2 regions of the Salinicoccus siamensis genome follow, and region 1 is predicted to be linked to the other one. Evidence: predicted binding sites of a transcription regulator. Region 1 holds the regulator's gene; the other holds the start of a gene.

What was found. The regulator Rex, encoded in region 1, represses fermentation and respiration genes when NADH is low (regulators of the CRP and FNR family bind a similar motif). The targets are predictions, from matches to a motif close to TTGTGAAATATTTCACAA.
Region 2: a site for Rex is predicted at 1,794-1,811, ahead of ahlS (AhlS family quorum-quenching N-acyl homoserine lactonase). Genes of this name have one in related genera too.

What each region holds. Positions count from the first base shown of each region.
Region 1 is NZ_AP043765.1:451,294-454,719, reverse strand. Features, by position in the region: gene ACZ5LF_RS02330 (glycoside hydrolase family 32 protein) at 1-125, opposite strand, end outside; gene tatC (twin-arginine translocase subunit TatC) at 146-901, opposite strand; gene ACZ5LF_RS02320 (twin-arginine translocase TatA/TatE family subunit) at 951-1,178, opposite strand; gene ACZ5LF_RS02315 (redox-sensing transcriptional repressor Rex) at 1,198-1,797, opposite strand; gene ACZ5LF_RS02310 (ABC-F family ATP-binding cassette domain-containing protein) at 1,968-3,426, shown strand, end outside.
Region 2 is NZ_AP043765.1:177,826-181,251, reverse strand. Features, by position in the region: gene ACZ5LF_RS00940 (NupC/NupG family nucleoside CNT transporter) at 1-748, shown strand, start outside; gene ACZ5LF_RS00935 (metallophosphoesterase) at 883-1,698, shown strand; gene ahlS (AhlS family quorum-quenching N-acyl homoserine lactonase) at 1,850-2,698, shown strand; gene ACZ5LF_RS00925 (zinc-dependent alcohol dehydrogenase family protein) at 2,722-3,426, shown strand, end outside.

The sequences.
Region 1 (3,426 bases):
CCTGTAGGGGGTTGCACATGATAACGCTGTCGCCATTCATGCGACACGTTTTTTGGGACATGTGTATCAAGCTGTCCATCAGCCGATGGATGGCTGAACATCCTTCCATCTGAATCCAATGCCATCTCAAAAAACCTCCCAAATCTTAGTCCAATGATTCTTCAATTGCCTTTTGCTCTGCCTTTAAATGTCTACGGTAGCCGATTTTGGAAATATAGATGCTGATTTCGTATAAGACAATCATCGGGATCGTCAACATGATATGGGTCATCAAATCAGGTGGCGCAATCAAAGCTGCTACAACCAACAGGATGAAATAGGCATACTTTCTGTTCTTCTTCAAAAACATTGGAGTCAGCAGCCCCAGCTGAGTCAGGAAAAGTACCAGTATCGGCATTTGGAAAATCAGACCGAATGGCAGGACTGTCCTGAACAGGAAACCAAAATATTGATTGATGCCGATCGTCGTCTCTATTCCCATATCTTCTGACAGTTCAAAGGTGAATTGTATGATGTATGGTACAAGTATGAAGTAGCTGAAAGCCATGCCAAGAAGCATAAGCAGCATGACGATTGGAATGTAGGATAGCGTCAGCTTCCTCTCATTGCTGTAGAGCCCCGGCGATACAAAGGCCCATATCTGATACAGTATTACCGGGAGTACGATTACAAAACCGATGATCATGATGACCATCAGATATATTTTAAGCGGATCGGTCACTTGGAATGCGTGCATCTGTATGGATTCGGTCCACGGTGCTTCCTGAACCTGGTATATTAACGGTTTGGAAAGGAAAAACCCGACCAGCATTGCGCCTGCAAAAAAGTATATGACGATCATAAGCCGTTTGCGCAATTCATCAAGGTGCTCAGTGATTTCCTTCTTTTCCAATTCATTCATCGATTTTCCACCTCTTTAAAAAAAGGCGGCTTCCGCCACCTCAAGACCTTTATACTTCAGATTCGATTTTCTTCTGGGATTTCTTCTTCTCTTCTTCTTCGTCGTCGTCATCATCTGTAGCAAGGCCTTTTGTTGCATCTTTGAATTCCTTCAAAGTGGAGCCCATGGCTTTTCCGAATTGGGGCAGTTTCTTAGGTCCGAATATGATGAGCGCTACAACCGCAATTACAATCATACTCGTTGGCGTTACTACCATAAGTGTAGTCGGTATGAACATTTCGAGCACAGTATCCCTCCTAGATATGTTTCATATAAAAGAACAGTGCCTGCAATTCGACACTCAAATCTATATTGTGTACATAGATTCCATCGCTTACATCCAGCCTCATCGGTGTGAAATTAAGAATGCCTTTGATTCCGGCCGCTTCAAGACGTTCAGCCATCTCCTGGCTGACTTCCGCAGGCAATGTCAGAATCGCAACATCTATACCATGGTCTTCAGCCATCTTTTCAATTTCATCCGAGTGGTGGACTGTAGTATCATTGATTGTTGTTCCAACGATGCTACTGTTATTGTCAAATGCAGCAACTATGTTCATTCTATCATTTATGTTGCTGAATTTATAGTTCAATAATGCACTACCCAAGTTACCTGCACCGATGATGGCCACATTCCGCTTCTGGTTACCCTGGATATGTTCCATAAAGAATTTCAACAGGCTCTTGACGTTATATCCGTAACCTTTTCGGCCAAGTTCACCGAAATAGGAGAAATCACGCCGAATTGTTGCAGAATCTATATCCAGTGCTTCACTGATTTCCCGCGAAGAAACCCGATCTACCCCTGATTTTTCGGAGTTTTTGAAGAATCTATAATACAGGGGCAAGCGCTTCATCGTTGCATTCGGGATTTTCTTTTTGTTATTCAAATCTCGTACACCTCTTCTATTGCACTTTGTTGATATATTATATCATAATTGCACGCCTATGGTGCCATAAGAGTCACCTGATTTCATCGTTTTTTTACGTTATATATTGTAAACTTGAGGAAAGTGAGGGATTTATGATGATAGTGATGCAATTAGGAAACGTAAAAAAATCTTTCGGTACAGATATGATTTTTGAAAATATGAATCTGGAAATTAAAACAGGACAGACAATCGGCATTGTCGGTAAGAACGGTGCCGGAAAAACGACTTTGATGAAGATGATGGCCGGTGAGATGAGTATTGATGAAGGCCAGATCACCAGTCCTAAAGGCATTTCAATAGGTTATCTGACACAACAGATGACACTCGAGTCCACTCATAATGTCAGAGAGGAAATGCTGCGCCCTTTCTCGAGACTGCTCGAGACGGGAAAGGAAATGGAAAGGATTGCCGAATGGCTTGCTGTACATGACTATGATGATGCAGACTATCAAGCCCAACTCGATAGATACGAGAAAGTGCAGAATATCTTCGAAGCTGAAGGCGGATATACGATAGATTCAGAAGTAAAGACAGTTCTGACCGGTCTCGGGTTCGCGCCTGAGGACCTCTATCGGAGCGTAGAAGCTTTCTCCGGCGGCCAGAAGACACGCCTTGCGCTCGGACAGATGCTCCTTTCCAAGCCTGATCTGCTCCTTCTTGATGAGCCGACCAACCACTTGGATATGGATACCGTCGCATGGCTCGAGCAGTATCTTAACAGCTTCCCAGGCGCCATAGCCATAATCAGCCATGATCGCTACTTCTTAGACCGTACAGTCGACAAGATATATGAAGTCGAGATGCATAGGGGCACACTTTACCACACCGACTACTCAGGTTATGTAAAGGAAAAGGCAAAAAACCATGCACTGCAGATGAAGGCCTTTGAACACCAGCAGAAGGAGATTAAAGAGCTTGAAACGTTTGTAGAGAAAAACATTGCCCGTGCTTCGACAAGCAATATGGCGAAGAGCCGCCGGAAGAAGCTAGAGAGCATGGAACGTATAAACATGCCTAGAATGGACACGAAAAGTGCAGACTTCTCATTCGACATCAGACGGGAAAGTGGCAATGATGTGCTCAGGATCAAAAATCTCGCCATCGGTTATGAAGAGACTTTGAATAGTCACATCAATCTGAACATCGATAAAGGCGACCGTCTCGCAATCATTGGCCCAAATGGCATCGGAAAATCAACCCTAGTCAAGACGATCGCCAAAAAATTATCACGGCATGATGGGGAAATCATCTACGGAGCCAACGTATCGATCGGTTATTATGACCAGAAGCAGGCAGAATTCACTTCCGGGAGAAGCGTTCTTGAAGAATTATGGCATGAATACCCAAACATGAACGAAAGTGATGTCCGCAAAGTGTTGGGGCGTTTCCTGTTCACCCAAGATGAGGTCATGAAACAAATCAATGATTTGAGTGGCGGGGAAAAGGCCCGCATCCAGTTGGCGAAATTGATGCTTGAAAAAAATAATCTGCTCATACTTGATGAGCCAACGAACCACTTGGATATCGACAGCAAGGAAGTCTTGGAGCAGTCGC
Region 2 (3,426 bases), 270 kb from region 1:
GTTCATTTCATTGAAGAACCAATTGCCGCACCTGCCGAAACACCGTCTCTATACGCTTTCGGCACAGGCGATGAGTTCAGTGTCACTATCCATCGTCGGCGCCTACATGACCATGCTCGATCCACAGTATGTCGTGACGGCGATCGTCCTTAACCTGTTCGGTACTTACGTGATTGTGCACATCCTTAATCCATACGACGTAACCGACGCTGAAGACGAGGCCGATGTCGATGACAATCCAGACGCCGGCAAGTCATTCTTCCAGATCCTCGGCGACTACATCATGGATGGTGCCAAAGTTGCCATGACAGTTGCGGCCATGCTGATCGGTTATATCGCATTGATTGCGATTCTGAACCAGGTCTTCCTGCTCATCCCGGGCATGGAAATCACCTTCCAGGACGTACTCGGCTACATCTTCATGCCACTCGCATTCCTCATCGGAATCCCTTGGGCTGAAGCGCAGCAGGCAGGTAGCCTGATGGCGACGAAGCTCATTACCAACGAGTTCGTGGCAATGCTCGACTACACTGCGATTGCAGACGATTTCAGCAGAAAATCCCAGGCGATGATCTCAGTCTTCCTTGTATCATTCGCCAACTTCTCAAGTATCGGCATCATTGCAGGTTCTGTTAAGGGACTGCATGACGGAAGCGGCAATAAAGTCGCCACCTTCGGCCTGAAGCTCGTCTACGGGGCGTCACTCGTCAGTGTGCTGACAGCTGCGGTAGTCGGCATATTCGCTTAAATGACAATTTATATGCATACAAAAAACAGGCCATATGGCCTGTTTTTTTCATTTTTATAGATACCTTCAGTTGACTTTGCTTGATGAATTACCTGATACTGCCTATGAGATAAAAATTTGATGGAGCGATTAATATGAGAATAGGCGTCATTGCAGATCTGCATATCGATCGTAGGCAGACCCGCTATACAATCCAGGATTTTGAACATGTACTGACATGGGAAATCCACAAGCAGCAAATAGAACTGTTGCTCATAGCAGGCGATATCGCCAGCGATTACCGCATCACCCTTGAGTTCGTCTATACGCTTATGGACAAGACAGGAATCGATATCCGCTTCGTCCCCGGCAACCATGATTATTGGCAACCCGAAGCAGGCCATATATCCACCCCTGAAATCCATCAGCTCTATAAAGAAGAACCGACAAGCATGATAGATGCCCCGCTGATTATAGATGACCAGTGGGCCATCGTCGGCAACAGCGGCTGGTATGATTATTCCTACGCAGATCCACGGTTTTCCCGGGAAAAGATCGCGACGGGGAAATTCTCCGGCGGCACCTGGCAGGATAAAATCCGCGCCAACTGGTCGATGGACGACCCAGCGGTATCAAAAGCATTTGCACAATCCGCAAAACAGGACCTCGAGCGCGTCGGCAACCGCAACATCATCCTGATGACGCACGTCGTCACCCATCCACGGTTTGTAGTCCCTACACCCCACCGCCTATTCGACTTCTTCAACGCATTCATCGGCACATCCGACTTCGACCCACTCTACAAAGAATTCCCCATACGCTACAGCATCATGGGGCACGTCCACTTCCGCCACCAGATCACAGACGGCGGCATCCACTACATCTGCCCATGCCTCGGCTACCAGCGTGAATGGCGGACGGACGATTTGGCCACGGAAGTTGCCGATGCTTTGACGGTGATTGAGGTGTAGGGTGGATTAAAGCCCGTGATGACGAATAAGCAGAAAAGCATCATCCATCTACATAGATGGATGATGCTTTTTGTTTTCCAATCACTAATAGTTGTATTTGAAAACGTTTACAAATATAATTGGAGTACTATATGAAACTGGGGTGATATGTATGGCAAATGTAAATCAAGACAGACTCAAACTGTACGTTTTGGACAATGGAACCTTAAAGATGGATAAGAATCTGATGATCGCCAACTCCAATCAAGCCACGCTCGATAATCCCAACGCTCCGAACGAGATGATTGAATTCCCCATCTACACTGTCTTCATCGACCATCCCGAAGCAAAAATCCTTTTCGATACCGCCTGTAACCCGAACGCCATGGGGAAAGATGGCAGATGGATAGAGCAGACCCAGAAAGCCTTCCCCTACTCAGCAAGCGAAGAATGCTATCTCCCAAACAGGCTCGAGCAGATCAATGTAGACCCTAAAGAAGTCGATTATGTAGTCGCCTCCCACCTCCACCTCGACCACGCCGGTTGCCTAGAATATTTTACGAACGCTGTAGTGATCGTACATGACGATGAATTGAACGGTACGATGCAGACATATGCGAGAAATCAGAAGGAGGGAGCTTATATCTGGGCAGATATCGATGCCTGGATCAAGAATGACCTGACATGGAAGACCATAAAGTCTTATGAAGATAACCTCGAAATCGTCAAAGGCGTCAAAGTCTTGAATTTCGGCAGCGGCCACGCCTGGGGCATGATCGGTTTGGAAGTCGAAACAGGCGAACTCGGTACGCTTATCCTCGCATCTGATGCCATCTATACAAAAGAAAGCATGGAATCTCCAATCAAGCCGCCCGGCATCCTATATGATTCCATCGGATGGGCGCGCTCTGTTGAGAGGATCAAACGTATGGCAAAAGAGAAAGACGCTCAGATATGGTTCGGTCACGATGGTGATCAATTCGAAGGGTTCAGAAAATCCACCGAAGGATACTACGAATAAGCAATCTTTTAAAGGAGGATTACATGAAGATAAAAGCAGCAGTTCTGCATGAGATGGGGTTGTCTAAACCGTACGCCGAAAGCAAGCCGTTAAAAATTGAAACTCTGGAGTTGGATGAACCTACAAAAAATGAAATCCTCATTAAAATAGGAGCAGTCGGTCTATGCCATTCAGACTTATCCGTGATAAACGGAAGCCGCCCGAGACCGACTCCAATGGCACTGGGCCATGAAGCGGCCGGGGAAATCATGCAGGTCGGAGAAGATGTAACAGATCTTGAAGTCGGAGACCATGTCGTTTGCACCTTTGTACCAAGCTGTGGCTATTGCCTCCCTTGTAAGGAAGGGAGGCCTGCCCTTTGCGAAAATGGAGCAGCTTCCAACGAAAAGGGAGAAATGCTTGATGGGGGCAGAAGACTCCACAACGATGATGGAGAAGTGAATCATCACCTGGGTGTTTCAGGCTTTGCCACTCATGCGGTTGTATCAGCAAACTCTGTTGTAAAAGTCGATCCGAAGGTACCTTTAGAAGAAGTGGCCATTTTCGGGTGTGCCGTAATCACCGGTATTGGCGCAGTCATAAACACGGCCCAGATAAAACCGGGAAGCACGGTCGCCGTAATCGGACTTGGAGGCATTGGACTCAATGCTGTCATGGGGGCAAAACTGGCCGGTGCCGGCAAAATCATTGTCTTGGACATCAATCCAAACAAGTTTGATTTCGCCAAA